One region of the Microbispora sp. NPDC049633 genome, then DNA from elsewhere that is predicted to be linked to it. Evidence: predicted binding sites of a transcription regulator. Region 1 holds the regulator's gene; each other region holds the start of a gene.

What was found. The regulator LexA, encoded in region 1, represses DNA repair genes until DNA is damaged. The targets are predictions, from matches to a motif close to TCGAACANNTGTTCGA.
Region 2: the regulator LexA is predicted to act here: its motif matches at 1,661-1,676, upstream of AB0J39_RS09955 (enoyl-CoA hydratase family protein).
Region 3: the regulator LexA is predicted to act here: its motif matches at 2,905-2,920, upstream of AB0J39_RS18435 (SAV_6107 family HEPN domain-containing protein).
Region 4: the regulator LexA is predicted to act here: its motif matches at 4,368-4,383, upstream of AB0J39_RS22250 (Rv2578c family radical SAM protein).

Annotation. Positions count from the first base shown of each region.
Region 1 is NZ_JBFAOO010000005.1:35,383-42,521, reverse strand. It holds gene AB0J39_RS02795 (vitamin B12-dependent ribonucleotide reductase) at 1-578, opposite strand, end outside; gene nrdR (transcriptional regulator NrdR) at 699-1,163, opposite strand; gene lexA (transcriptional repressor LexA) at 1,596-2,312, shown strand; gene AB0J39_RS02780 (aminotransferase class I/II-fold pyridoxal phosphate-dependent enzyme) at 2,402-3,496, shown strand; gene AB0J39_RS02775 (cellulase family glycosylhydrolase) at 3,506-5,137, opposite strand; gene AB0J39_RS02770 (PDZ domain-containing protein) at 5,324-7,139, opposite strand, start outside.
Region 2 is NZ_JBFAOO010000027.1:7,547-14,685, forward strand. It holds gene AB0J39_RS09945 (aldo/keto reductase) at 1-455, opposite strand, end outside; gene AB0J39_RS09950 (transcriptional regulator) at 519-1,496, shown strand; gene AB0J39_RS09955 (enoyl-CoA hydratase family protein) at 1,691-2,440, shown strand; gene AB0J39_RS09960 (CoA-transferase) at 2,440-3,303, shown strand; gene AB0J39_RS09965 (CoA-transferase) at 3,300-4,052, shown strand; gene AB0J39_RS09970 (nitronate monooxygenase) at 4,061-5,119, shown strand; gene AB0J39_RS09975 (TetR/AcrR family transcriptional regulator) at 5,139-5,726, shown strand; partial or broken gene AB0J39_RS09980 (MBL fold metallo-hydrolase) at 5,753-6,040, shown strand; gene AB0J39_RS09985 (hypothetical protein) at 6,205-6,531, shown strand; gene AB0J39_RS09990 (acyl-CoA dehydrogenase family protein) at 6,572-7,139, opposite strand, start outside.
Region 3 is NZ_JBFAOO010000063.1:24,287-31,425, reverse strand. It holds gene metF (methylenetetrahydrofolate reductase [NAD(P)H]) at 1-624, shown strand, start outside; gene AB0J39_RS18450 (GNAT family N-acetyltransferase) at 635-1,207, opposite strand; gene AB0J39_RS18445 (YbaK/EbsC family protein) at 1,252-1,728, opposite strand; gene AB0J39_RS18440 (L,D-transpeptidase family protein) at 1,854-2,783, shown strand; gene AB0J39_RS18435 (SAV_6107 family HEPN domain-containing protein) at 3,189-3,626, shown strand; gene AB0J39_RS18430 (arginine deiminase) at 3,694-4,938, opposite strand; gene AB0J39_RS18425 (transcriptional regulator) at 5,062-5,556, opposite strand; gene pyrR (bifunctional pyr operon transcriptional regulator/uracil phosphoribosyltransferase PyrR) at 5,991-6,548, shown strand; gene AB0J39_RS18415 (aspartate carbamoyltransferase catalytic subunit) at 6,545-7,139, shown strand, end outside.
Region 4 is NZ_JBFAOO010000087.1:370-7,508, reverse strand. It holds gene AB0J39_RS22280 (GNAT family N-acetyltransferase) at 1-49, opposite strand, end outside; gene AB0J39_RS22275 (DUF4865 family protein) at 320-904, opposite strand; gene AB0J39_RS22270 (TetR/AcrR family transcriptional regulator) at 934-1,491, opposite strand; gene AB0J39_RS22265 (lysophospholipid acyltransferase family protein) at 1,629-2,291, shown strand; gene AB0J39_RS22260 (penicillin-binding transpeptidase domain-containing protein) at 2,352-3,974, shown strand; gene AB0J39_RS22255 (DUF3040 domain-containing protein) at 4,002-4,256, opposite strand; gene AB0J39_RS22250 (Rv2578c family radical SAM protein) at 4,392-5,435, shown strand; gene AB0J39_RS22245 (50S ribosomal protein L11 methyltransferase) at 5,485-6,156, shown strand; partial or broken gene AB0J39_RS22240 (glycosyltransferase family 4 protein) at 6,237-7,139, shown strand, end outside.

The sequences.
Region 1 (7,139 bases):
TTGACCCCGGAGCCCGAGCCGCCCTTGAAGATGACGCCCTCTTCCTTGTACCAGTCGAGGATCGACTCCATCGTGTCGTCCACGGCCAGGATGAAGCAGGCGCTCACCTGCTGGGGCGAGCGGGTGCCGACGTTGAACCACACCGGCGAGTTGAAGCTGAAGACTTGGTGGATCAGCGCGTGCTTGAGCTCGTGGTCGAAGATCTCGGCGTCCTCGTCGGAGGCGAAGTAGCCGTTCTCCAGGCCGGTCCTGGTGTAGACGCCCACCACCCGGTCGACGAGCTGCTTGAGGCTCGACTCACGCTGCGGGGTGCCCACCGCCCCGCGGAAGTACTTGGTGGTGACGATGTTGGCCGCGTTGACCGACCAGAAGTCGGGGAACTCGACGCCGTGCTGCTCGAAGTTGACCGAGCCGTCCCGCCAGTTCGTCATCACGACGTCGCGCCGCTCCCAGCGGACCTCGTCGTACGGGTGGACGCCCGGGGTGGTGAAGACGCGCTTCATCTTCAGGCCCTTGCGCGGGCGCTTGCCCCCCCGGCCCCCCGTACCCGATACGGTGCCGCTCACGGTCTCCGTCATGACTTCCCCCTCCCAGGGCCCGATGGAGCCCCTTCTCCGGACCACGCTCGTTACAACCACATCGTCGCGCCGCGCCGTCGCGCGCCGCCGTCCGCCTCGTCCCGGTCCCCCGGAAGGCGCCTACTTCTCGCCCCCCGGGCCGTGGGCCGCACGGAGCCGCTCGATCTCCGCCTCGAAGTCCGCCAGCGTCTCGAAGCTGCGGTAGACCGACGCGAAGCGCAGGTAGGCCACCTCGTCGAGGTCGCGGAGCGGACCGAGGATGGCCAGACCCACCTCGTGGGAGGCGATCTCGGCCGCGCCGGTGCCCCGGATGCTCTCCTCGACCCGCTGCCCGAGCTGAGCGAGGGAGTCCTCGCTGACCGGGCGTCCCTGGCAGGCCCGCCGCACGCCGGCGACGACCTTCTCCCGGGAGAACGGCTCGGTGACCCCGCTGCGCTTGCTCACCATCAGCAGCACCGTCTCCTGGGTGGTGAACCTGCGCCCGCATTCTGGGCAGGTGCGCCGGCGACGGATCGCTGCCCCGTCCTCGGCGGCGCGGCTGTCCACGACCCGCGTGTCCGGGTTGCGACAGAACGGACAGTGCACTCCATCGCCTCCCTGAACGCCCATCCCGAACACAAGGTGTGGTGAACTTACACCGGTGTGACTACTAGATGTTGTGGTCCAACCGTAGAAGTGCCCGACCTTGAACGCAAGTCGAACCGGCCTTGGGAGGGGAAGTGCCTGTTCGGCGCGCGTGTCGCGCCTCCGGTCACGGCCGCCTCACCTGCCCCGCCGGTCGCGGAATAGGCCCTTTACGGCGCCTTTCCTCGCCGATTTCCGCATGGCCTCTGACCTGGACGTACATCGGCCCTGGAAGATCGGGTAAATCGAACACGGGATCGATCGAACTCCCGTACGATGAGGGGAACGGCGAGATCGGCGATTTCGCTGGATATCGAACAATTGTTTGACGGTGATCTTGAATCGCGGTACGGTCGCTCTGTGCGACATGAGGAACACGGATTGAGAGGTGGCATCGTGGGTGACCGAAGTGAGCAAGCGGATGGCGTCAGCGACCTCGCGGTTCGCAGGCGCGACTCGCTTGGCCTCACCCCCAGGCAGCGGAAGATCCTCGAGGTGATCCGCGACTCGGTCCAGCAGCGCGGCTATCCGCCGTCCATGCGGGAGATCGGGGAGGCAGTCCAGCTGACGAGCACCTCCAGCGTGTCGCACCAGCTCACGGCGCTCCAGCGTAAGGGTTACCTCCGGCGCGACCCGCACCGCCCCCGCGCCCTGGAGGTCCGGCTGCCCGGAGAGCCGGTGCTGTGGGTGGATCCGGACGCCACCACGGAGGAGGAGGCCGGGTTCAGCCGTCCGACGGCCGCCTACGTGCCGCTGGTCGGCCGCATCGCCGCCGGTGGTCCCATCCTCGCCGAGCAGAGCATCGAGGACGTGTTCGCCCTGCCCAAGCAGCTCGTGGGCGAGGGCACCCTGTTCCTGCTCCAGGTCTCCGGCGACTCGATGATCGAGGCCGCCATCGCCGACGGCGACTGGGTCGTGGTGCGGCAGCAGCCGGTCGCCGACAACGGCGACATCGTGGCCGCCATGATCGACGGCGAGGCCACCGTGAAGACCTTCAAGCGCAAGGACGGGCACGTGTGGCTGGTGCCCCACAACCCCAACTACGAGCCGATCCCCGGTGACGAGGCGACCGTGCTCGGCAAGGTCACGGCCGTCCTGCGCAAGCTGTGACGGCGTCGGCGCCCCGCGGCACGACGTGCCGCGGGGCGCGACGACCACCCCTTTCCGCTGGTCACTAATTCGCAATTAGGGTGAGTCGGGTGAATCTCGACTCGCTGTCGTTGGATGCGGCCCGCCGCCGTGACGGAATCAAATGGGCCCACGCCGCGTCCGGCGTCATCCCCGCCTGGGTCGCCGACATGGACTTCCCCGTGCCCGACGCGGTCACGGAGGCCATCGCGAGACGCGCCGCCACGGATCTCGGCTATCCCGCCTGGCTGGACGAGCCGACCGCCGGGCCCCTGGCGGAGGCGTTCGCCGAGCGCATGGAGGCGCGGTACGGCTGGCGAGCGGATCCGGCCCACGTGCGGTCCTACACGGACCTCAACCAGGCCCTCCAGGTGCTGCTGCACGTCATGACCGACCCCGGCGACGCCGTGGCGCTGCACGTGCCGGCCTACGACCCCTTCCTCGGCACGATCACCGGGATGAACCGCCGCCTGGTGCCCATGCCGCTCACGGCCGACGGCAGGTTCGAGGTCCCCGGCGAGCCCGTCCGGGTGCTCCTGCTGGTCAACCCGCAGAACCCGTCGGGCCGCTCGTTCACCCGTGAGGAGCTCGAGGCGGTCGCCGCGTACGCCGACCGGCACGGCACGCTGGTGATCGCCGACGAGATCCACGCGGACCTGACGTACGCCCCGGCCCGGCACATCCCGTTCGCCACGATCCTTCCCGAGCGCACCGTCACGCTGACCTCCGCAAGCAAGGCCTTCAACATGGGCGGCCTGCACTGCTCGGTGGCCCACATCGGCGCGAAGGACGCCAGGGACGCGCTCGGCCGTCAGCCCGCCCACATCTACGGGGCGCCCAGTGTCCTCGGCGTGGAGGCCACGGTGGCCGCCTGGCGGCACGGCGACGCGTGGCTGGAGGAGGTGCTGGCGATTCTCGACCGCAACCGCAGGCGCATCGCCGAGCGGCTCCCGTCGGTCGGGTACCGCATGCCCGAGGCCACCTATCTCGCGTGGCTCGACTTCGGCGTGCCCGGCGCGGCGCACTTCCTCGAGCGGGAGGCCCGGGTCAAGCTCAACCCGGGCCCGAACTACGGAGGCGGCGACACCTTCGCCCGCCTCAACTTCGCGACGTCGGCGGCGATCCTGGAGGAGATCCTGTCCAGGATCGCCGCCGCGCTGGCGTGAGGCGCCCGCTCAGCTCGCCGTGCAGCTCACCGAGGACGGAACGCCGTTGCTGCCGGACCAGCTGCCGTTGAAGCCGAACGTGGTCGAGGCCCCGGCCCCGAGCGCGCCGTTGTAGGACAGGTTCGTCACGGTGACGTTGGCGCCGCTGGCGCTGAGCGTGCCGTTCCAGAGCTGGCTGATGCTCTGGCCGTTCGGGAAGGCCCACTTCACGGTCCAGCCCGAGATGGCCGAGTTGCCGGCCTTCACGGTGACATCGCCCTGGAAGCCGCCGGGGTACTGGTTGGCGACCTTGTACGTGGCGGTGCAGGTCTTGCCACCCCCGGACGACGGTGACGCCGACGGGGACACCGGCGGCGACACCGAGGGGGACACCGGCGGCGACACGCTCGGCGAGACCTGCGGCGAGGGCGACACCGGCGGGTTGCCGCCCACCGGCGGGATGAGGTACGGCGAGATGATGCTCTGCTTGGCCTGGTCGACCGTGGCCCAGTCGTCCTTCAGGATGCCGCCCGTGTCACCCGAGTTGGGGTTCCACGACCAGTAGGTGAAGGACATGCCGTTCACTCCGGTGCCCATGTACTTCATGAGCTCCTGGAGCCAGACCTTGTCGATGTTGCTGGCCAGCGTGGTGCCGAACTCGCCGACCATGATCGGGGCGATGTTCTGCTTGTACAGGTAGCCCCAGTACTTGTCCCAGATGGCCGGCATGTTGGCCGGGTAGTTCGGGTCGTCGAACCAGTTCTGGTGGAAGACCGACGTGGCGTACTCGTGCGGCGAGTAGACGAGCCGGTTGGCCACGTTGAGCCGTACGGGGAACTGGCCGGCCTTGGTGAGGTTGCCGCCCCACCAGCCGCAGTCCTCGTCGTTGCTGGGGTCGTTGTCCCAGATGTTGGACAGGCCGCCGCTCGGGCAGCTCACGCCCTCCACGAAGATCAGCCAGTTGGGCTGCACGGACAGGATCGCGTTGCCCGCCCGCTCGGCCGCCAGGCGCCAGTCACGCGACTGGTCGCCGCAGCCCCAGCAGGAGCCGGTCGCGTTCGGGTTGGTGCCGTCCGCGTGCGGCTCGTTGTGCAGGTCCGCCCCGATGACGGTGGGGTTGCCGGCGTAGTGCTGGGCCAGCGACTTCCAGTTGCTGATCCAGGTCGACTCGGGGACGCCGGAGGTGTACCACAGGGCGGTCTGGCCCGCGCTGGTCGGCCGGTGCCGGTCGAGGATGATGCGCATACCCTTCTGGCCCGCGTAGTCCACGACCTTGTCGAGGATCTGCAGCGGCGACAGGCCGATCAGGTCGGGGTTGGAGGCGGTGTTGACGCTCGTCGCCTGCGCGCCCGGCTTGAGCGCGTCGTCGGAGAACGGCACCCGCAGGGTGTTGTAGCCCAGGTTCGCCATGAGATCGATCTGGCTCTTCCACGGGTTGTTCGCCCACAGACCGTGGAAGGTCTTGTTGTCGGTCTCCATGCCGAACCAGTTGATGCCGGTCAGCCGGACCGTGGCGCCGGTGCTGTCGACGATCTTGTTTCCGCTGGTGTGCAGGTAGCCGGTGCCCGTGCCGGCGGCGTTCGCCGGCGTACCGGTGACGACGAGAACGGTCGCCGCCATCGCGGCGGCGGTCGCCAGCCCGCCGATGATGCGTCTGTACAAGACGTGCCTCCCACGCGGGGCGCACGCCGACGGTGAGCCATACGGTCAGGCGCGCACCCCAGACCACCGCCGGAGCGGTGGTGGTCGCGGCATGCCCTGACCGCACGCCTACTTCTCTATGACTAGTTTGTGGCTCGGGCGTAATTTTGTCCGGTAGGTCGGCCGATCGTCAACGTCCCCAGGGGGTCACCGCAGCGGCGGCATCTCCGGCGGAGTCGCCGGAGGCCGCTCCTCCAGTGCCGCCAGGGCCAGCTCCACCGCCCGCGCCAGCTGCGGGTCCCGCCCGGCGACCAGGTCCTGCGGGGTCATCACGACCTCGACGTCCGGGTCGACGCCGTGGTTCTCGACGCCCCACCCCTCGCCCTCCAGCCAGAACGAGTACCGCGGCTGCGTGACGACGGTCCCGTCCACGAGCGAGTACCGCGAGTCGATGCCGATCACACCGCCCCAGGTCCGCGTGCCCACGAGCGGCCCGATGCCGCGATTCTTGATCCCGGCACTGACGATGTCCCCGTCCGACCCGGCGTACTCGTCGGTGACGGCCACGACGGCCCCGCGGGGCGCGTCCTCCGGGTAGCGCGCCGGCTCGTACCCCCGGGCCAGCGACCATCCGGTCACCCGCCGCTGCAGCTTCTCCAGCACCAGCTCGGACACGTGCCCGCCGCCGTTGTCACGCACGTCCACGACGAGCCCGTCGAAGCCCATCTCGGTACGCAGATCCCGGTGGAACTGCGCCCACCCGGCCGACATCATGTCCGGCACGTGCAGGTAGCCGAGCCGTCCGCCCGACGCCTCACGCACGAACGCCCGCCGTCCGGCCACCCAGTCGTGATAGCGCAGCCGCGTCTCGTCGGCGAGGGGCGTGACGACGACCCGGCGGGTCTCGCCGCCGGAGGCGGGCTGGACGGTCAGCTCCACCGGCCGCTCCGCCGTACCGGACAGCAGTGCCAGCGGCCCGCGGACCGGGTCGACCGGGCGCCCGCCGACGGCCACGATCGCGTCGCCCTCCCGGACGGCGACGCCGGGCGCGAGCAGCGGCGAGCGGGCCTCGTGGTCGGAGGACTCCCCCGGCAGAACGCGGCTGATCCGCCACACCCCGTTCTCGTCCCGGGTCAGGTCGGCGCCGAGCAGGCCCTGGCGGCGCCGGGGATCGCGGGCGCCGCCGGCCGGCCGCGCGTAGGCGTGGGAGGTGGCCAGCTCGCCCTGCACCTCCCAGAGCAGGTCGATGAGTTCGGAGTAGGCGCCCAGCCGCTCCACGAGGGGCGCGTAGCGGTCGAGCGTGCCCGGCCAGTCCACACCGTTCATGTCCGCGCGCCAGTAGTGGTCGCGCATGAGCCGCCCGGCCTCGTCGTACGCCTGCCGCCACTCGGCGACCGGGTCGACGGTCACCACCACCCGGTCCAGGTCGATGGTGACGACCTCGTCGTCCTCTCCGGTGGCACGGGTCCGCAGGCCGTTCCCGCCGGTGGCCACCAGGCGCGTGCCGTCGCCGCTGACCTCGAAGGTCCCGAACTCCCCGTCGAGCTCGACGAGCCTGCGCTTGACCAGGTCGTAGCGTTCCAGGACCGGCTCCCCGTGCTCGGTGCCGTCGCCGAGCTGCCCGGTCAGAGGATGGCGCAGCCACAGCAGGCCGTCCTTGGCGGCACGCAGGGTGGAGTAGGTGGCGGCGGGCACCGGCACGGGCACGATCCGCGCCGCCAGCCCGTCGGCGTCCACCTCGGTCACCGGCGGCGGGGCGGGCTCGCCGTCGTCCTTGGCGTGCTGGGCGTTCCGGGCGCGCCGGCCGTCCGGTCCGGCGTCGTCCTCGCCGTTGAAGCCGCGGCCCGCCGGCGAGGGGTCGAACGGCGAGGGCGTGGTGGCCTTGAGCGGTACCAGGTACGGCCGGCAGCCGGCGGGGAAGGACAGGTCGAAGACGTGACTGTCGTAGACCGGGTTGAACGTGCGGTCCGACAGGAAGGCCAGATACTTGCCGTCCTTGGTGAAGGATGGGCTGTAGTCGTTG
Region 2 (7,139 bases), on a different contig from region 1:
ACATATCGCACCTTGCCCTGGACGACCAGGGTCTCCATGGCCTGCCAGATCTCCTCCCACGGCGTGTCCCGCTGCACGTGGTGCATCTGGTAGAGGTCGATCCGGTCGGTCCGCAGGCGGCGCAGCGACGCCTCGCAGGCGGCGATGATGTGCCGGGCCGACAGCCCGCCGTCGTTCGGCCACTCGGTCATCGGGGCGTACACCTTCGTGGCCAGCACGATCCTGTCCCGGTGGCCGGTCTTGTCGAACCAGCGGCCGATGAAGCGTTCGCTCAGGCCGTCACCGGTCTCCCGGCCGTACATGTTCGCGGTGTCGACGAAGTTCACGCCGTCGGCGTGCGCCCGGTCGAGGATCGCGTGGCTCTCGGCCTCGTCGATCTGCCAGCCGAAGTTCATCGTGCCGAGGCAGATCCGGCTGACGCGCAGGCCGGTCCGCCCCAAACGGGGGTATTCCATGCGCCGACCGTACGAACGCGGGGGCGCTGTCCGTCAGCCGTTCGAGCATGCTCGAATGGACGGGTGATCCGGATCGAGCTCGCCCCCGCCGACCTGCTGCGGCTCAGGTTCGCGCACAGCCCGATGGCGGAGGTCGTCGCCAGTTGCCTCGCGCTGCGCTCCCGCTCGGCGCGGCTGGTCCCCGCGTCCTGGCGGGCCCGGGCCGAGCCGTCGCTGCGGGGCCTGACCACCCTCGGCCCGCTGGTCCCCGGCCCCACCGGTTATGTGCCCGACTTCCTCACCCCCGCGCCCGTCACCGCCCGGCCGACCCTGGAGCAGGAGCTGCGGGTGGTCGCCGCGACCCCGCCCGGCCGGGCCGCGGCCGAGGTGGACCGAGCCTGGGCCGGGCACCGGGCGCCGCCGGAGATCGAGCGGTTCGCGACCGACCCGGCGGGCGCGCTGGCCGAGACGGTGCGGGAGGCCAGGCGCTACTTCGCGGTGGCGATCGCGCCGGCCTGGCCGCGGCTGCGCGCGCTCGCCGAGGGCGAGCTGACCCGCCGCGGGCTCCTCGCCGCCGAACGCGGGCCGCGGGCGCTGCTCACGGACCTGCACCCGCGCCTCGACTGGGACGGCGAGGCGCTGCGGCTCGCGTACGCCAAGGACGGCGAGTTCGGCCTGGACGGGCATCCGCTCACTCTGCTGCCGACCGGGTTCACCGGTCCGCACGTGTACACGATGACCGGCACCCCGTCGGGACGTGCCCTGTGGTACGCCCCTGGCGGTTACGGCCGGTTGTGGGACCGGCCCGTGCCGGCCGAGCCGCCCGCGGCGCTGGCCGCCCTGCTCGGCCCGACCCGCGCGGCCGTGCTCGCACTGCTGGCCGAACCGGCCAGCACCGGGCAGGTGGCCGCCGCCCTCCGGCTGGCTCCGGCGACCGCCTCGCACCACCTCACCACGCTCAGGGACGCCGGCCTGGTGACCGGCGAACGGGAAGGCCGCCGTCTGCGCTACCGCCGCACCGGCCTCGGCGAACAACTCGCCGGGGAGAGCCGGGCGCCCTGAGCGCCCGTCGCTCCCTGCCGCCCGCCGTTCCGGTGGCCGACCCGCCCTCGCCGGACAGGCTCAACCCGAGGTCGTCGACGACGACCCGGTCACTGCAGATCATCCCGGTCTCTCCGACCCGACAAGGGGCATCGCCTGCGGCGATCCGCTCTGCTAGCGTAATTTCTAACAAATGTTAGATGGAAAGGTGTCGCATGGGAATCTCGACCAGCCGTGACGGCGAGGGCGTCGCCGAGGTCGTGGTGGACGCCCCGCCGGTCAACGCGCTGACCGTGCGCGGATGGTTCGACCTGGCCGACGCCGTACGGGAGGCCGGGCGCGACCCGGAGACCCGCGTCGTGGTGCTGCGGGCCGAGGGCCGCGGGTTCAACGCCGGCGTGGACATCAAGGAGATGCAGGCGACCCCCGGGTTCGACGCGCTGGTGGGGGCCAACCGCGGCTGCTACGCGGCGTTCGAGGCGGTCTACGAGTGCGAGGTGCCCGTGATCGCCGCGGTGCACGGCTTCTGCCTGGGCGGCGGGGTCGGCCTGGCCGGAAACGCCGACGTCGTGGTCGCCTCCGACGACGCCTATTTCGGCCTGCCGGAGGTGGAGCGGGGCGCGCTCGGCGCGGCCACCCACCTCGCCCGGCTGGTGCCCCAGCACCTGATGCGCGCGATGGTCTACACATGCCGCAACGTCACCGCCACCGAACTGCACGCGTTCGGCTCGGTGCTGGAGGTCGTGCCGCGCGAGCGTCTGCGCGACGCGGCGCTGGAGGTGGCGGCGCGGATCGCGGCCAAGGACCCGTACGTCATCCGGCGGGCCAAGGAGTCCCTCAACGGCATCGACCCGGTCGACGTCAAGCGCAGCTACCGGTTCGAACAGGGCTTCACCTTCGAACTCAACCTGATGGGCGCCGGCGACCGGCACCGGGACGCCTTCGTCGCGGAAGGAGGCCGGTGATGGGCACTCGGATGACGATCGAGGAGATCGTCGGCTCGCTGGAGAGCGGCATGACGATCGGCATCGGCGGCTGGGGCTCCCGGCGGAAGCCGATGGCGCTGGTCCGGGCCGTCTACCGGTCCGCGCTGACGGACCTGACGATCGTGTCGTACGGCGGGCCTGACGTGGGCCTGCTCTGCGCGGCGGGCAAGGTGCGCAAGGTCGTCGCCCCGTTCGTGACGCTCGACTCGATCGCCCTCGAACCCCACTTCCGGGCCGCCCGGCAGCGCGGGACCGTCGAGTTCACCGAGTACGACGAGGGCATGTTCATGTTCGGCCTGCTCGCGGCGGCACACCGGCTGCCGTTCCTGCCGACGCGGGCCGGGCTCGGCTCGGACGTGATGCGGGTGAACCCCGGACTGCGCACGGTCCGCTCGCCGTACGACGACGGGGAGGAACTGATCGCGGTACCCGCGCTCACGATGGACGTGGCGCTGGTGCACGTGGACGTGGCCGACACCCGGGGCAACGGGCGCTACCTCGGCCCCGATCCGTACCTGGACGACCTGTTCGCGAAGGCGGCCGGGCGGTGCTTCGTGTCCTGCGAGCGGATGGTCGAGCCGGGCGAGCTGGGCGGACCGCCGCAGACGCTGCTGGTCAGCCGCATGCACGTGACCGGCGTGGTCGAGACCCCCGGCGGCGGTCACTTCACGGACTGTCACTCCACCCACGGGGGGCAGGGCCGGGACGAGATGTTCCAGCTGCACTACGCCGCCTCGGCGGCCGACCCGCAGGCGTGGGCGGCGTTCGCGGACCGGTTCCTGTCCGGCGACGAGGCGGCCTACCGGGAGACCGTGCGGCAGTGGCGTGAGGAGGGGCGATGAGCGCGACCCGGGCGGAGATCTGCGTCGTGGCCTGCGCGGAGGCGTGGCGCGGCGACGGCGAGATCCTGGCGGCGGCGATGGGCACCTGCTCGATCCTGGGCGCCCGGCTGGCCCGGCTCACGTTCGAGCCTGGCCTGCTGACCACGGACGGCGGCGCGCTGCTGACCGCCGAGGCGGTGCCGTTCGGCGCCCCCGCGGGGGCCGTGGAGGGCTGGCTGCCGTTCCGTGAGCACCTGTGGCTGGTGCAGAACGGGCGCAGGCACGTGATGATGGGCGCCTCCCAGATCGACAGGTACGGCAACACGAACATCTCGGCCATCGGCGACTGGGCGCGGCCGAAGTCGCAGTTGCTCGGCGTGCGCGGGGCCCCCGGCAACACGATCTGCAACCCGACCAGCTACTGGATCCCCAAGCAGTCCACCCGGGTCTTCGTGCCGGAGGTGGACGTGGTCAGCGGCGTCGGCCGCGACCGTGCGGCCGGGCTGGGCCCGCGGGCCGCCCGTTTCCACGACCTGCGCCGGGTGGTGACCGACCTCGCGGTGTTCGACTTCGGCACCTCCGACGGCTCGATGCGGCTGGTCTCGGCGCATCCCGGCGTCGAGGTCGAACAGGTGAAGGCGGCCACCGGCTTCGACCTGGTCGTCGAGGGCGACGTGCCGCGGACGCGGCAGCCCGCCGACGAGGAGCTGCGGCTCATCCGCGAGGTGCTGGACCCGAAGTTTCTGCGTGACCTGGAGGTGCGGGTGTGATCGGGCCGATGCTGGACACCCCGCTCACGCGGCTGACCGGCGTGCGGCACCCGGTCGTGCAGACCGGCATGGGCTGGGTGGCCGGTCCCCGGCTGGTGTCGGCGGTGGCGAACGCGGGCGGCCTCGGCATCCTCGCCTCGGCCACGATGACCGTGGCCCAGCTCGCGGCCGCCGTCGAGGAGGTCCGCTCGCGCACCGACGCGCCGTTCGGGGTGAACCTGCGCGCCGACGCGGGCGACGCGGCGGAGCGGGTCGACGTCCTCATCCGGAACCGGGTGAAGGTGGCCTCGTTCGCCCTCGCCCCGCGCCGGGAGCTGATCGCCAGACTCAAGGACGCCGGGATCGTGGTCATCCCGTCCGTCGGCGCCCGGCGGCACGCGGAGAAGGTCGCCGCCTGGGGCGCCGACGCCGTTCTCGCGCAGGGCGGCGAGGGCGGCGGCCACACCGGGGCGGTCGCCACGACGCTGCTGCTGCCGCAGGTCGTGGACGCCGTCGACATCCCGGTGATCGCCGCCGGCGGCTTCTTCGACGGGCGCGGCCTCGCCGCCGCCCTCGCGTACGGCGCGGCGGGCGTGGCGATGGGCACGCGGTTCCTGCTGACGGCCGACAGCTCCGTTCCGGAGGCGGTGAAGCGGACCTACCTCGGCATGTCCGAGACCGTGGTCACCCGGCAGGTGGACGGCATGCCGCACCGCGTGCTGCGCACCGACCTGGTGGACGGCCTGGAGCGGTCGGGGAAGGTGTCCGGACTGGTGCGCGCGGTGCGCAACGCGGCGCGCTTCCGGAAGATCTCCGGCATGTCGTGGCCGGGCATGATCCGCGACGGCCTGGCCATGAAACACGGCAAGGAGTTGAGCTGGTCGCAGGTGCTGATGGCGGCCAACACCCCGATGCTGCTGAAGGCGGCCATGGTGGACGGTCGCCCGGACCTCGGCGTGATGGCGTCCGGGCAGGTCGTCGCGCTCATCGACGACCTGCCCACGTGTGAGCAGCTGATCGACTCCGTCGTCACCCAGGCCGCCGGGGTCGTCCGCGGTCTCGGCGGGAATCTTGCCGAGACTATGTAGACCGGTCTAGTCTGAGGGTATGACGCGAAGGAACGACACGCGCGAGCGCGTCCTGCGCACCGCCGCCGGGCTCTTCCAGCGGCAGGGCTACAACGCCACCGGCCTCAACCAGGTGCTGGCGGAGAGCCGGGCGCCCAAGGGCTCGCTCTACTTCCACTTCCCCGAGGGCAAGGAGCAGCTGGCCGCCGAGGCGGTGGCGGTGGCGGGCGGTGAGCTCGGCGGGCGGATCGCCGCCGCCGTGGCCGCCGCCCCCGGCCCCGCCGAGGCCGTCGCCAGGATCGGCGACCTGCTCGCCCGCAACCTGGAGGAGTCGGGGTTCGAGGAGGGCTGCCCGGTGGCCACGGTCGCCCTGGAGGCCGCCGGCGGCAGCGAACCCATCCGATCGGCCTGCGACGCGGCGTACGCCTCCTGGCTGCGCGGCCTGGCCGACCACCTGCGGGGGCACGGTGTTGACGAGGCCGAGGCGCTCGCCGACCTGGTCCTGTCCTCGCTGCAGGGGGCGCTCCTGCTCGCCCGCGTGCGTCGCGACACCGGCGTCATCCACACGGTCACGCGACGGATCGGCGGACTGGTCGCCGACGCCGCCGGACGGAAGGGTTCCGAGTGAAGGTCCACCACCTCAACTGCGGCTCGATGCGGAAGATCGAGCCCATCGACGACGGCCGGGCTTCCGCACACGCGGTCAGCCACTGCCTGCTCGTCGAGACCGCCCGCGACGGCCTGGTGCTCGTGGAGACGGGGCTAGGGCTCGGCGACGTACGCGACCCGGCGGGCTCGCTCGCCGCGGACTGGACGGAGATGGTCGAGCCGGTGCTCGACCCGGCCGAGACCGCCGTGCGACAGGTCGAGCGGCTCGGTCACGCGCCCGCCGACGTGCGGCACATCCTGCTGACCCACCTCGACGTCGACCACTCCGGCGGCCTGCCGGACTTCCCGGACGCCCGGGTGCACGTCCTGGAAGAGGAACTGGCCGCCGCCGTGGCCGAGGCCCCAGCAGGCGCTACCGGCCGGCGCACTGGGCCCACCGGCCCCGCTGGACGACGTACGAGTCCGGTGCGGGCGAGGAGTGGTTCGGCTTCGGCGGGGTGCGGCAGCCGGACGGGCTGCCGCCGGAGTTCCTGCTGGTGCCGCTCGGCGGCCACACCGCCGGGCACGCGGCGGTGGCCGTCCGTGACGGCGGACGCTGGCTGCTGCACGCGGGCGACGCGTACTTCTACCACGGCGAGCTGCGGGCGGGGGAGCCGGAACCGCACCCGATGCTCGACATCGTGCAGACCGGCTCCCAGGTCGACGCGGAGCTGCGGCTGCGCAACCGCGACCGGCTGCGCGCGCTCGTCCGCGACCACGCGGGCGAGGTCGAGGTCTTCTCCGCCCACGACCCCTGGGAGTTCGAGCGGTACGGCCCCGCGTAGGCGTACCCGTCCACGGCGGGACCACCGGGGCGCGGGAACGTCACCCGCGCGTCAGCGCCGCCATGACGCGGGCCCGATGGTCCGACGGCGAGCCCCACGCCGTGTGCAGGGCGCGCGCCCTGCGGATCAGCAGGCTGGGGTCGTACTCGTCCGTGTAGCCGATCGCGCCGTGCACCTGCAGGGCGATCTTCGCCGCCGCGTACGCCGCCTCGGACGCCGCGGCCTTGGCCGCCGACACGTCCCGGGCGAAGTCCGGCGTCCCGTACGCCAGGGCGGCCCCGTGCACCAGCGGCCGGGCGTACTCCAGCCCGACCAGGGCGTCGGCCAGGTGGTGCTTGACCGCCTGGAACTCGCCGATCGGCCGGCCGAACTGCCGCCGGACCTTCGCGTGGTCCACCGACACCTCCAGCAGGCGGCGTCCCGTGCCGACCAGCTGCGCGGCGCACACCAGCACGCCCATGTCGTACGCCTCGGCCGCGGCGGCCGCGACGCGCGCTCCCTCGGCGAGCACCTCGCCCGGTGCGACGGGGAACAGCCGCCGGGCGGGGTCGAGGGACGCGCGCATCTCACCGGGGACGGCGGCGCACAGCCGCCCGCCGTCCACCAGC
Region 3 (7,139 bases), on a different contig from region 1:
CACCTCGTCGGCCGGTTCGCCGACGCGGGCGTGCGCAACATCCTCGCCGTACGCGGCGACCCGCGCGGGGGCAACCCCCTGGACGAGTGGGTCAAGCACCCGGAGGGCGTGCTGTACGCCGAGGAGCTGGTGCGGCTGATCCGCCAGTCGGGCGACTTCTGCGTGGGGGTGGCCGCCTTCCCCTACAAGCACCCCAGGTCGGCGAGCATCGAGTCGGACACCAAGTATTTCGTGCAGAAGTGCCGGGCCGGCGCCGACTACGCGATCACCCAGATGTTCTTCCGGGCGGAGGACTACCTGCGGCTGCGCGACCGCGTGGCGGCCCACGGGTGCGACACCCCGATCATCCCCGGCATCATGCCCGTCACGCAGATGAGCACGATCGCCCGATCGGAGCAGCTGTCCGGCGCGCCGTTCCCGCCGGAGGTGGCCGAGCGGTTCGAGGCCGTCGCCGACGACCCGGCCGCGGTCCGGCGCCTCGGGATCGAGCACGCCATCGAGGTGTGCCAGAAGCTGCTCGACGAGGGCGCGCCCGGCATCCACTTCATCACCTTCAACCGGTCGAGCGCGACCCGCGAGGTGTTCCAGGCGCTGCACAGCGTGCCCGCCGCCGTCGCCGGCTGAGCCGGCCCGCTCAGCTCTCGCGAACCGCGCGCTCGGGCAGCGGCAGCCGCACCCCGGCGATGACGTACTCCTCGTACCCGCCGGGGAAGACGAACCTGGTCATCAGGTCGGCGAACCCCACGTCCCGGTAGAGATGCCGGGCCACCGTGGGGGCGTCGTGCGTCGAGAGCACGGCCGTGCGCTCGGGGCGGCCCTCGCACAGCGTGTGGATCAGGCGTCGGCCGAGGCCCCGGCCCTGGTACTCGGGGCGCACGTGGATCTCGGCGATCTCCAGGGCGTCGCCGAACCAGTCCTCCGCCACCACCGGCCCGGCCCGGTCCTGCAGCGCCCCGCGCACGACGTCGTGCCACCACTGCCCGCGGCCGCCGTGGAAGCCGTACGCGAAGCCGGCGACTCCGTCGGGCGCCTGCGCGTCCTCGGCGAGCACGCAGTCGAAGTCGGGATAGGTGGAGTGGTTACGCATGATCGCCATGCGCCCCGCGAGCTGGTCCGACGGCGGGCGCATGGCGACCGTGTAGATCTCCAGCACGGTGCCCAGCGCCGCCCTGAACCGGTCGGGCCCCACCCGTCGCAGTTGGATCACCCGTCGCACATTAGCAAAACGTCGCAGGGCCGGTCCGCCAGGCGTCACTCCACCTCGGCGGCCGTGCCCCCGGTGATGCGCAGCAACTCCTCGTAGGACGTGGGGAAGACCGAGTGGGGGTGCCCGGCGGCGGCCCACACCACGTCGTGCTTGCCCAGCCAGGTGTCCACCAGCGTCCGTACGGGCGCGGGGTGCCCCACCGGGGCGACGCCGCCGATGGGCTGCCCGGTGTGCTCGCGGACGAACTCCGGCGTGGCCCGCCGTACCTTCGCCGCGCCGACGAGCCGCGCGATCAGATCGGTGTTCACGCGATGGGCACCGCTGGTCAGCACCAGCAGCGGCGCGCCGTCCGCGTCGAAGATCAGGCTGTTGGCGATCGCGCCCACCTCGCAACCGAGCTGGGCCGCCGCAGTGGCGGCCGTCGGGGCGGCCTCGTCCAGCACGACGACCTCGCCCGTCACCTCGTGAGCCCGCAGGGCCTCTTGGACCCGGACGACATTCGGATGCAACTTTTCTGCCACGCGGTCACTCTAAACGGATTGCCAGGACATACGTCACCGATTATGGCCACGTGTGATCACGCGGCTCACAATCGGACCGTATGGTGGGTCCTTTGATCGAGAATCGGGCTTATGAGGGGTTGGTCATGATGAGGGGTCGACGGCGACTGGCCGCGGCCACGCTCGTCACGGTGGGAGCCGTGGCGTTCGCGGCGGCCGGCGTCACCGGCACGGCGCAGGCGCGCACCACCGCGCCCGCGGGAGCGGTGACCACGGGCACCGTGCTGTCGGCGGGCACCGTGCTGTCGGCGGGCACCGTGCTGTCGGCGGGCACCGTGCCGTCAGCGAGCACCGTGCCGTCAGCGCTTCCGGCGTTCCCGGCGCTTCCGGCGCGGGCCGCCGTGCCCGGGCGTGCCGCCTACCCGCCGTTCGCCGCGCCGGGCAAGACGCTCAGGCTCGGTGCCAAGGGCTCGGCCGTGAAGGCGCTGCAGTCCCGGCTCAGGGAGCTCGGGTACATGCCCGGCTCGGCCGACGGCCGTTACGGCGGGACCACGCTGACGGCGGTCTGGGCCTTCCAGAAGGTGCAGGGGATCAAGCCGACCAGCACGATCGCCGCCCGCACCTGGAGAGCGCTGGAGAATCCCCGCGCGCCCAGGGTCCTGGTGCCCCGGGGCAAGCCGGCCCGCGTCGAGGTGGACCTGACCAGACAGGTGATGGTTCTGTACCGGAACGACGCGCCGGTGATGATCAGTCACATCTCCAGCGGCAGCGGCGTCCCCTACACCGAGTACGCCACCTGGAACGGCAAGCGGCAGCGGTTCTCCGGCAGCGCCCGCACGCCTACCGGCGACTACAAGACCACCTGGCGGGTCAAGGGCTGGCACCGGTCCTACCTCGGGCAGCTCTACAACCCGATCTTCTTCAACGGCGGCATCGCGCTCCACGGCGCGCTGTCGGTGCCGCTCTACCCGGCGTCGCACGGCTGCGTGCGGCTGCCCATGAACGTGGCCGAGGTCCTGCCGGGCATGCTCGGCAAGGGCGTCCCGGTGCACGTCAGGGGTGCCTTCAGGCGCTAGTTCCACTTCCGGAGGGGCCCCGCGTGAGGTGATCGCGCGGGGCCCCTCCGTCGTCTCGTGCCCGCGTTTGCGCCACACTCCTCGAACACGTATTCGTTGACAGTCTTGACAGTGGACATGATCGAATCTATGTTCGATGGAGTGGGCGTGGGACTCGCGGCTCGCGCCCACCCCGTTGGATTCGTGCCTTCGTCGTCGGCGGAGACGGATGCGGCACGGCCCGCGGCGTGGGCCGGACGGGGAGAGGGGAAGCTCCTCGTCCGGCCGCCCACGGGAGCCTGAGAAAGCGTCGGGCGATCTCGAGCGGTTCACGGGATCTCCCGGCCGGCGAAATTGTCGGTGCGATCTGCGACTGTGAGGTCACCGGCGACCTTCGCCGGAGTGCCACGACTCAAGGAGGCGGGCATGACTGAGCAGAATGACGATCAGAAGAGCGGGCCCCGGCTCTCGCAGGCGGTTCTGGCACACCTCGCGGACGCCAGGGCATGCCTCGCGGACGCCACCGTCGGGCCCACCCCCGCGGACCGCTACGTGTCGGCCCACCTGGCGGCCCTCCGTGCGGCCGCCGGGATCCTCGCGGCGCGTCCGCGGCCGATGGACGGCCGCAGGCGGCGCCTGCGCAGCGCCTGGGAGCTGCTGCCGGAGGCCGAGCCCAAGCTCGCGGACTGGGCGGCCTACTTCGCGGTGAGCGCGACCAAGCGCGCGGCGGCCGAGGCCGGCATGGTCCGCGCCGTCACGCAGAACGACGCGGAAGAGATCATAGCGGAGGCGGACAGGTTCGTCGGCGAGGTCGAGTCGATCCTCGGTCTGCCCGGCCGCCCCACCCTGCCCATGGCCGGCTGACCTCCGTCTCCGGCCATGGTCCCGCTCGTCCCGTCCGGGCGAGCTGTGCGGGTGCGGGCGCGGGTGCTCAGACGGGGTCGCGCTCCAGCGGGCAGCTCATGCAACGCGGCCCGCCGCGTCCGCGTCCGAGCTCGCTGCCGCGGATCGTGATGACCTCGATGCCGTGCCTGCGCAGGTAATTGTTGGTCGTGGTGTTGCGTTCGTAGGCGACCACCACGCCCGGCTCCAGCGCCAGCACGTTGCAGCCGTCGTCCCACTGCTCGCGCTCGGCCGCGTGCACGTCCTGCGTCGGCGTGAGGACCTTGATGTCGTCCAGGCCGAGGGCCCGCGCGATCGCCTTGTGCATGTCCTCCGGCGGGTGGTCGGTGACCTTCAGCTCCTTGTCGGTGTCGCCCGGCTCCACCGTGTACGAGGGGAGCATGCCGAGCCCGGCGTACTTGGTGAACACGCCCACGTCGACGTTGGTCATCACGGTGTCGAGGTGCATGAACGCGCGGGTCTTGGGCAGGTCGAGCGCCACGATGCGGGTCGCCGACCCCGCGCGGAACAGGTTGGTCGCCAGCATCTCGACCGCCTGCGGCTGGGTGCGCTCGCTCACCCCGACGAGCACGACGCCGTCGCCGAGCACCAGGACGTCGCCGCCCTCGATGGTGGCCGGGGCCATGCGCACGCCCTCGTACCAGACGTTGAACCCGCCGTCGTCCGGGTTGCCGTAACCCGCGGCGAACAGCGGATGCCAGCGGTAGACGGCCTCGTAGTTGACGGTCTCCCGCCTGCGCGCCTTCTTGCGCATCGCGTTGATCGACACCCCGTCGTACACCCAGCAGGAGGTGTCGCGGGCGAACAGGTGGTTGGGCAGCGGCGGGAGGACGAAGTCGTCCATCGCGAGCGTGTGGAAGGTGATGGAGCCCGGGTCGCAGCCCAGCTCCATGATCTCGCGCTTGGTGATCCCGCCGGTCAGCAGCGGTGCGAGCCTGTCGGCGTCGAGGGAGTCGAGCGTGTTGCGGATCGCGTCGGCGGCCAGCGGGCCGAACCAGTGCTCGTCGACGCTGCCGTCGAGGATGTGCTTGCGCGCGTCGGGGATCTCGATCACCTCGCGCAGGAGGTCACCGAGGTGGTGCACCGTGACGCCGCGTCCGGCGAGCACCCCGCACCACTCCCGGTGCTCCTCCAGCGCGCGGTGCACCCAGAGCACGTCGTCGAACAGCAGGCCGTCCTTGTTGCCCGGGGTGAGCCGCTTGAGCGCGAGTTCGGGAATGTCGACCAGGACGCGGCGAAGCCTGCCCACCTCGGAGCCCACGTAAAACGTCATGTCCTGCCTATCCCCGCGTGACAGGAATCACTCGTACCGACGGCTCCCCGAAGCGAAAGACGCCGCCCGTGACTACGCCGAGCGGGCGGGCACGGGGAGCCGCGTACGGGCCAAGACGGCAGGTCAGAAGGACTCGACGGCGCGGCGGGCCTCCGCGTCGAGCACGCCCCAGTGGATGAACTCCTCGGTCAGCTCGACCGGCGACTTGTCGTAGATGACCGCGAGCGAGCGCAGGTCCTCCTGCCGGATGGACAGCACCTTGCCGTTGTAGTCGCCACGCTGGCTCTGGATCGTCGCGGCGTAACGCGCCAGCGGGCCGGCCTTGTCCTTCGGCAGCTGCGACAGGCGCTCCAGGTCGATGACCAGCTTGGGCGCGGGCGCGAGCGGGCTGGGGGCGGCTCCGCCGGGAAGAAGCTCCGACACCGGCACTCCGTAGAAATCCGCGAGCTCGGCGAGCTTCTGCACGGTCACCGCGCGGTCGCCCCGCTCATAGGAGCCCACGACGACGGCCTTCCACCGTCCGCGGGACTTCTCTTCCACACCGTGCAGGGACAGCCCCTGCTGGGTCCGAATGGCGCGCAGGCGCGCGCCCAGCGACTTGGCGTAGTCAGACGGCATCGTGTGGCCCCCGGCTTTCTATGTCTCTTCTCACTTGATTGTGCGTCCTTGTCCTAAGCGTTCCGAACACCGGGGCTGGTGGCCGAGTCCGGCACCTTCGGTGACCGCTGCGTCGGGTTTTACCCAGGAAGGTCGCGTGTTGTGGTTACGGACAGTGACGGTAAAGCCGACACTCCCAAAGGTCAAGCTGATTGGAAAAAAGAGCGTCAAACAGTGCTCTCCCCGAAATCCCCGACACCCGGCGCGATGCGGCTTCCGCTCCCCGGTACGTCACCGGCGCGTCTCCCGTCGCGTCCTCACCACGCCGCCGGCGAGCGGACCCGGGGGGCATCACCCCTGGCGGGAGGGGGGTTCGCAGACGGCCCTGATACTCTAAGCAGACCGAACACCCTTTAAGACCCGTCCCGTGAGGCGGGAAAGGCGGTGACTTTTTCATGTCTGATGCCCGAAATCCGGCCCGCGCCGTCCTGGAGGGGCCCGACATCCACCGGGCGCTCACCCGGATCGCGCACGAGATCCTCGAACGGACCAGGGGCGCGGAGAGCGTCGTCCTGATCGGCATCCCCACTCGCGGCGCCACCCTCGCGCAGCGCATCGCCGAGCGCATCGCGCAGTTCGAAGGGATCAAGGTCCCCGTCGGCGCCATCGACGTCACGATGTACCGCGACGACCTGCGCCTGCGGCCCGCGCGCCCGCTCGGCCGCACCGAACTGCCCCCGGACGGCGTGGACGGCAGGACCGTCGTCCTGGTGGACGACGTCCTCTACTCCGGCCGCACCGTGCGCGCCGCGCTCGACGCGCTCAACGACGTGGGCAGGCCCAGGGCCGTCCAGCTCGCCACGCTCGTCGACCGCGGCCACCGGGAGCTGCCGATCCGCGCCGACTACGTCGGCAAGAACCTGCCGACTTCCAAGAGCGAGAAGGTCAAGGTCTTCCTGGAGGAGACGGACGGGCGCGACGCGGTCGTGCTCATCAAGGAGGACGACCGATGAATCGGCACCTGATCTCGACCGGCGACCTCACCCGCGACGACGCCCTCCTCATCCTCGACACGGCCGAGGAACTGGCCCAGGTCTCGCAGCGGTCCATCAAGAAGCTGCCGACGCTGCGCGGCCGCACGGTGGTGAACCTCTTCTTCGAGGACTCCACCCGGACCCGCATCTCGTTCGAGGCCGCGGCCAAGCGCCTGTCGGCCGATGTGATCAATTTCTCGGCCAAGGGGTCGAGCGTGTCCAAGGGCGAGTCGCTGAAGGACACCGCGCTCACCCTGGAGGCCATGGGCGCCGACGCCGTGGTGATCCGGCACAGCGCCTCCGGCGCGCCGCACCGCCTGGCCAACTGGGTGCGCGGCAGCGTGGTCAACGCCGGCGACGGCACCCACGAGCACCCCACCCAGGCGCTGCTCGACGCCTTCAGCATCCGCCGCCGGCTGGGCCAGCTCGAGGGCCTGAAGGTCGCCATCGTGGGCGACGTGCTGCACAGCCGGGTCGCCCGGTCCAACGTGCTGCTGCTGCACACGCTCGGCGCGGAGGTGACGCTGGTCGCGCCGCCGACCCTGCTGCCGGTCGCGGTAGGGACGTGGC
Region 4 (7,139 bases), on a different contig from region 1:
CGCGCCACCGCCGCAGCACGAGTCGTGCAGTATTGATCGAATTCGTCACCAGCCGACGATAGTGCACGTGGGCTTCTTGGGGCGCTGATGACGGACCCCGATGCGGGGGGCGGGAGAAAGCAGGGGCGGAAATCGGCTAGAGTCGTTCATGGCCGATGTGGTTTGTGTCCCCCGGGCCGCAATCACCGCCTTCACGGAATACCGTTCGGCTGGAGCCGTGTTGTGCATCTCGCCGAGGAGGCGACCGCCACATCGGCCCTCGACGTGGACGCCCCGCGAGACTCCGGTCTCGCGGGGCCGTCGTCTCGTTCCGGGGCCGTCACCAGGCCCGGCCCGCGGGCAGGCTCGTCAGGCCGGGCGCGGACAGGTGCAGCACCTCGTAGCGCTCGGCGTCTCCGTGAACGCCCGGCGCCTCCCGCTCCCACAGTGCGAACGTCATCAGCCGCCAGTGGTGAGGGTCCACGGCGAGGGCCGCGGTGTGCAGGCCGTCGGCGCCGCCCAGCTCACGCAGTCCGGCGAGGGCGGCCGCCACCTGCTCCGTCAGGTCGGCCGAGTGGGGCAGCGAGACCAGCCGCCGCGACGCCGCGCGGGGCGCCCTCCCCCTGGCCGGCCCCGCCTCGACGGCCAGCCCCGTCCAGTGCCGTACGGCCGGGCGGCCGAAGTCGGCGACGATGCCCTGGAAGCCGCCCCCGCCGACCAGGAACTCGCCCATCCTCCCGGCGTCGTTCCAGAGGTAGAACGGCGCGTACTGGTTGACCGGGGAGCCGGCGGCGCCGCGCTCGCGGACCAGGTAGGCCTTGAGCCCGAGTCCGGGCCGGTCGTCGAGGGCGTGGCCGCGGGTGGCCACCCGCTCCCGGATGATCGTCATGTCGTAGTCGGCGGGCAACGTGATCTCGTACTGCATCGCGTACACGGGCGGGTCTCCTTGTGTGCTCAGGCGCGGGACAACAGGGCGAGCACCCCGTCGACGGCCTGGTGGAACGGCTCGGGCGAACCGGCCGCGCGGGCCAGGACGTAGCCGCCCTGCAGCACCGCAACGACCGTCGCGGCGGTCCGCGCGGGATCGAGGCCCGCGTCGAGCTCGCCCCGGTCGCGGCCCTCGGCCAGCACCGCCGCGAGCCGGTCGCGCAGCCACCCGAACGTCTCCTCCAGCGGCCGCCGCAGCGCCGGATCGGCCATGATCTCGGGGTCCTGGGTGAGCCGGCCGATCGGACAGCCCCGCAGCACCTCCCGCTCGCGCCGCAGGTAGGCCGACACCCGCTCGACGGCCGTGCCGGGGCCGCCCAGGATCTCCTCCACCCCGGCGCGCATCTCCTCCGCCGTACGGCCGATCGCGGCCAGCGCGAGGTCAGGCTTGCCGGAGAAGTGGTGGTACATGCTGCCCTGCCCGGCCCCCGCCCGCTGCTGGATGGCCCGCGGGCTGGTCCCGACGTAGCCGCGCTCCCACAGCAGTTCGCGGGTGCTCTCGATCAGGCGGTCCGATGTGCTCATGCCGTACATACTAGTAGGTACAGACGGGCCATGGTGAAGCCGCACAAAACACGAAGGGCCCCGTTGCAGGGGCCCTACACCTGTGCGGGGGTCAGGTCGCCCTAGGGTATGTGCGTCGGACCGGAGAAGGAGAGGCCGTGCTCTACCCCGCCCTGAAGCTCGTCAGCGTTCCCGTCATGCACGCGCTGTGGCGGCCGCGGACGGAAGGACTCGAGCACGTTCCCGCGCACGGGCCCGCGATCCTCGCCTCCAACCACCTGTCCGTCCTCGACTCGTTCTTCATGCCGGCCGTGGTGCCGCGGATGGTGCGGTTCGTGGCGAAGAAGGAGTACTTCACCGGCAACCCCGTCGTGGCGGCATGGATGCGCTCGATGGGGGCGATGGAGATCGACCGCGAGAACGTCACAGCCGCCCAGGACATGCTCGACGCCGCGGTGGAGGTGCTGAAGGCCGGCGAGTTGTTCGGCATCTATCCCGAGGGCACCCGCTCCCCCGACGGCCGTCTCTATCGGGGGAAGGTCGGCGTGGCCTGGCTCACGCTGACCACCGGCGCCCCGATCGTGCCCGTCGCCATGCTGGGCACCGAGAAGGTGCTGCCGCCCGGCGCGTCGGTGCCGCGCCTGCACAGCATCGGCGTGCGGTTCGGAGAGCCGCTGATCTTCACCGGCGACGCGGGCAACGCCCGGGACCGGCGGCGGGTGACCGACGAGGTCATGGCCGCGATCCAGCGCCTGTCCGGCCAGGAATACGTCCCCCGGTACGGCGCCAGCGTCAAGAGCGCCGGGGAAACAGGAGTGTAAATAACGATTTGACCCCGCTAGGCTCTGGTCCCGACCGCAAGGCCGTCATTGGGGGTGCACGTGCCGCGAGGACGTACTGTCGCGATCTCGGCCGCCGTGGCCGTCGTGCTGGTGGGGGCCGCCGCCGGCGGCGCCTACTACGTGCTGCACACGCGCGGCACGCCGCAGGAGACCGCCGCGCGGTTCACCGCGGCCTGGTCGCGGGGCGACCTCGCGGCGATGAAGGCCGAGCTGGCCGCTCCCGCCCCCGGCTTCGACGCGGCGTACGCCGAGCTCACCAAGAACCTCGCGGTGGCGAAGGTCGCCGTCCGCGACGTGCGGGCCGGCGCGGCGAAGGACGACAGGGCGACCGCGTCCTACACCGCCACGGCCACCGTGAAGAACGTCGGCGACTGGACCTACCGGGGCTCGCTGAAGCTGGTGGTCAAGGACCACTACTGGAAGGTCGACTGGTCGCCGGCCGCGGTCCACCCCGCGCTCGACGGGACCAACCACCTGGCGCTCAAGACGTCATGGCCGCAGCGGGCCGCCGTCACCGGCGCCGGCGGCGGCCGCATCGACGGCGGCGACGTGGGCGGCTCGGTGCAGCAACTGGTCGGCTTCCTGGACAAGGCGACGGACAAGGACGTCGAGAAGCTGGGCGCCGCCTACAAGAAGGGCGACGCCGTGGGCCGCGGCGGCCTGCAGGAGACGTTCCAGAAGCAGCTCGCCGGCACCCCCACCACCGAGATCCGGGTGGTGGGCGAGAGCCGCGAGACCCTGCACGCCGTCGAGGGCTCCCCCGGCAAGGACCTGCGGACCAGCCTCGACCTCAAGGTGCAGGGCGCCGCCGCCGACGCGGTGCGCGACCTGGACAAGCCCGCGTCGCTCGTCGCGGTCAGGCCCTCGACGGGCGAGATCCTCGCCGTCGTCAACAACAAGGGCGGGTTCAACCGCGCACTGGACGGCAAGTACGCTCCCGGGTCCACGTTCAAGACGATCACCGCTGCCGGGCTGCTGGCCGAGGGACTCACCCCGTCGAGCCGCGTGACCTGCCCGAAGGAGGCGGTCGTCGGCGGACTGAAGATCCGCAACTCCGACCACGAGGCGTTCGGGTCGCTGTCGTTCCTCGACTCCTACGCCCACTCCTGCAACACCACGTTCGCCCCGCTCGCCGCCGACAAGCTGGGCGCGGCCAAGCTGTACGACCTGGCGACGGACCTGGGCTTCAACCAGCCGCTGCGCATCGGCGTCCCGGCGACCGCCGGCAGCATGCCGAAGGCCACCAGCGACGCCGACCTGGCCGCGGAGTCGTTCGGGCAGGGCAGGATCACCGCCAGTCCCCTGGTGATGGCGACCGTGGCCGCGGCGGTGGCCGACGGCTCCTGGCGGCCGCCCACACTGGTGCCCTCGCTGAAGCAGAAGGCCGCTCCCAGGGAACTGCCGGGCGACGTCGTCACGGGCCTGCGGTCGATGATGAGAGCGGTCGTCACCAAGGGCACCGCCCACGCCGCCGGGCTGCCCGCGGGGACGGCGGGCAAGACCGGGACCGCCGAGTTCGGCACCGGGCCGGAACTCGACTCGCACGCGTGGTTCATCGGGTATCGCGGCGACCTGGCCTTCGCCGTCGTCGTGGAGGCGGGCGGCATGGGCGGCAGCGTGGCCGCGCCGGTCGCCGCGCGCTTCCTCAAGGGCCTGCCCTGACCCCGCCCGAGTGAGATGACGCCGGCGCTACACGGGGAGAGCGGCGGCGTCGTGCCGCAGGGCCATGACCAGCAATGTCGCGATCAACGTGGCGATGAGCAGCCAGCTCACCGCGATGATCACGGTCGAGCGGCCCGGCCGCCGGCCGGAGGCCCGCTCCTGCCGTCCACGCTCCGCACGGTGGTTGAACGACTCGAGCCTGGCCGCGAGCTTCGGATCCTCGTCCGTGAGGTGCCGCTCGATCATCGCCAGCATCCGCTCTTCGTCCTGCGACCAGGCCATCGCGCAACACTCCCAGAACGCAAGGTATGTGCCGACGTTCTGCCCAACGATGAAGATCGTTAGCCGTTTCCAGGCTCGCGATTTACGACGTGTTGCATGTTGCGATCTCGATCGAACCTATGTTCTAATCAGGGGGTGCGATGGGACGGGCTGCGCCTCGAGACCGACGAAGGCGGGCAAAGCGAGACGACACCCCTGTTCGCCCGGTCGGCCGTGACGAGGACCTTCGACACCCCCGAGTTCCGCGGCGTCACCTTCTACGAGATCCACGCGCGGTCGATCGTCAACCGGGTCCCCGCGGCGAGCCGGGTCCCGTTCGAGTGGACCGTCAACCCCTACCGCGGCTGCACCCACGCGTGCACGTACTGCTTCGCCCGCAGGACGCACGAATACCTCGACCTGGACTCCGGGCGGGACTTCGACTCGAAGATCGTGGTGAAGGTCAACGCCCCCGACCTCGTACGCAGGGAGCTGGCGGCGCCCCGGTGGCGCGGGCAGCCCATCGCGATGGGGACCAACGTCGACTGCTACCAGCGGGCCGAGGGCCGCTACCGGCTGATGCCCGGCATCCTCGGCGCCCTGCGGGACGCCCGCAACCCGTTCTCCATCCTGACCAAGGGCTCGCTCATCCTGCGCGACCTCGATCTGCTCGCCGAGGCGGCCGAGGTGACCGACGTGAGCACGGCCGTCTCGATCGGGTTCACCGACGAGTCGCTGTGGCGGGCCGTCGAGCCCGGGACCCCCGCGCCGCGCAAGCGGCTGGAGGTGTGCGCCGCCCTCAACGAGCGCGGCGTCGCGTGCGGCGTGCTGATGGCGCCGATCCTCCCCTATCTGTCCGACTCGCCCCGGGCGCTGGAGACCACCGTCCGCCGCATCGCCGAGGCCGGCGCCACGCACGTGACGCCGATCGTGCTCCACCTGCGGCCCGGCGCGCGCGAGTGGTTCATGGCCTGGCTGTCCCGCGAGCACCCCCGGCTCGTCCCCCGCTACCTGGAGCTGTACGGCAGGGGCGCCTACGCCCCCAGGGCGTACCAGGAGCGGATCGGCGAGACCGTGCGGGCGCTCGCCCGCGAGCACGGCGTCGGCCGGTCGGCCCCGCGCGGCGCTCGTGCCGCGCGACGGCTCGGCGAGCGGCCGGTCCGCCCGCCCGCGGCGGCCGAGCAGCTCACGCTTCTGTGACCGGAGGCGTGACCCGGAGGCCTGGCCCCTGCGGATACGATCGGCCACCGTGCAGGACGACACCGGGAACACCGGGGATGCCGAGGAGTTCGTGCGTGCGCACACCGGGCTCGCGGCCGTGCCGTACGTGCCGGAGATACGGCTGCATGTGATCTCCACGCATGCCGCGCGGGGCGCCGGTGAGGACGACCGCGTGTACGAGCTGTGGGAGCGCGCCGGGCGGCTGCCCTTCTGGGCCTGCCCCTGGGCCGGCGGGCAGGCGCTGGCCCGGCACGTGCTCGACCATCCCGAGATCGTGCGGGGGCGTACCGTTCTCGACCTCGCCACCGGCTCGGGACTGGTCGCGGTCGCCGCGGCGCTGGCCGGAGCCGCCCTGGTCGTCGCCAACGACGTCGACCCGTACGCGCTGGCGGCCGTCAGGCTCAACGCCCGCGCCAACGGCGTCGCGGTGCGGGTCGCCGGGGGCGACCTGCTCGACGGGACGCCGTCCCAGCAGGTCGTGCTGGCCGGGGACGTCTACTACGAGGAGCCGCTGGCCCGGCGGGTCACCCCGTTCCTGTCCCGCGCGGGCGGCGACGTCCTTATCGGGGCCCCCGGCCGCGCCTGCTGCTATCTCCCGGACGGCGTGTTCGAGCCGGTCGGCGTGCATGAGGTGCCCGCCGCACTGGAGGACACCCCCAGCAAACGGACGACCATATATCGGCTTTCACACACAACGTGACTTAGATCACAACAACGAGGCAACTGCCGGTTACGTCATAGGGAAAGGGGATCTTCATCTGACACGAACGGGGCGTGACTGTGTCTTCTCTTCACCGCAGGGTGGCCAGGAAAGCGGCCAGGGTGGTCGTACGGGCGCTGGAGGCCCGTGACCGGCAGCGTGCCCGGTCTGCGCCGCCGCCCGACGGTCGCGAAATCCGGATCCTGCTGCTGCACGCCAACGGCATGGGCGGCACGATCCGCACGGTCTTCAACCTCGCCGGGTATCTGGCGCGCACCCACGACGTCGAGATCGTGAGCGTGGTGCGGGAACGCGAGGAGCCCTTCCTCCCCGTGCCCCCCGGAGTGCGCGTCCGCTACCTCGACGACCGGCTGCCTCGCCGCAAGGGCCTGCTGTCGCGGTTCCCGAGCAGGCTGGTGCCGAAGGACGAGGCGGCCTACCACTGGTTCACCCTGCGCACCGACCTCAAGCTGGTCCGCTACATCCGCTCCCGCCGCCAGGGCATCCTCATCGGGACCCGGCCCGGCCTGAACCTGATCGCCGCGCGCTTCGCGCCGCCGGAGATCATCACGGTCGCGCAGGAGCACGGGAACCTGTCCTCGCACCAGCCGCTGGTGCGCAAGCAGATCACCCGCAGGTACGGCAGGCACGACGCGGTCGTCACGCTCACGCAGGCCGACCTGCGCACCTACGAGCGGTCCTTCGAGAAGGCGCGCAAGGACCTGCCCGCCGTGCTCGCGCAGGTGCCCAACGCGACGCCCCGCCTCAACGGCGGCGTCTCGCCGCTCACCGCGAAGACCGTGGTCACGGTGGGCCGGTTGACCTGGGGCAAGGGCTACGACCTGCTCATCCGCGCGTGGGCGCACGTGGCGGAGCGGCACCCGGACTGGACGCTACGCATCTACGGCGGCGGCCCCCGGCAGGAGAAGCTCCAGGCGTCGATCGACAAGCGCGGGCTGTCCGATCGGGTGTTCCTCGAGGGC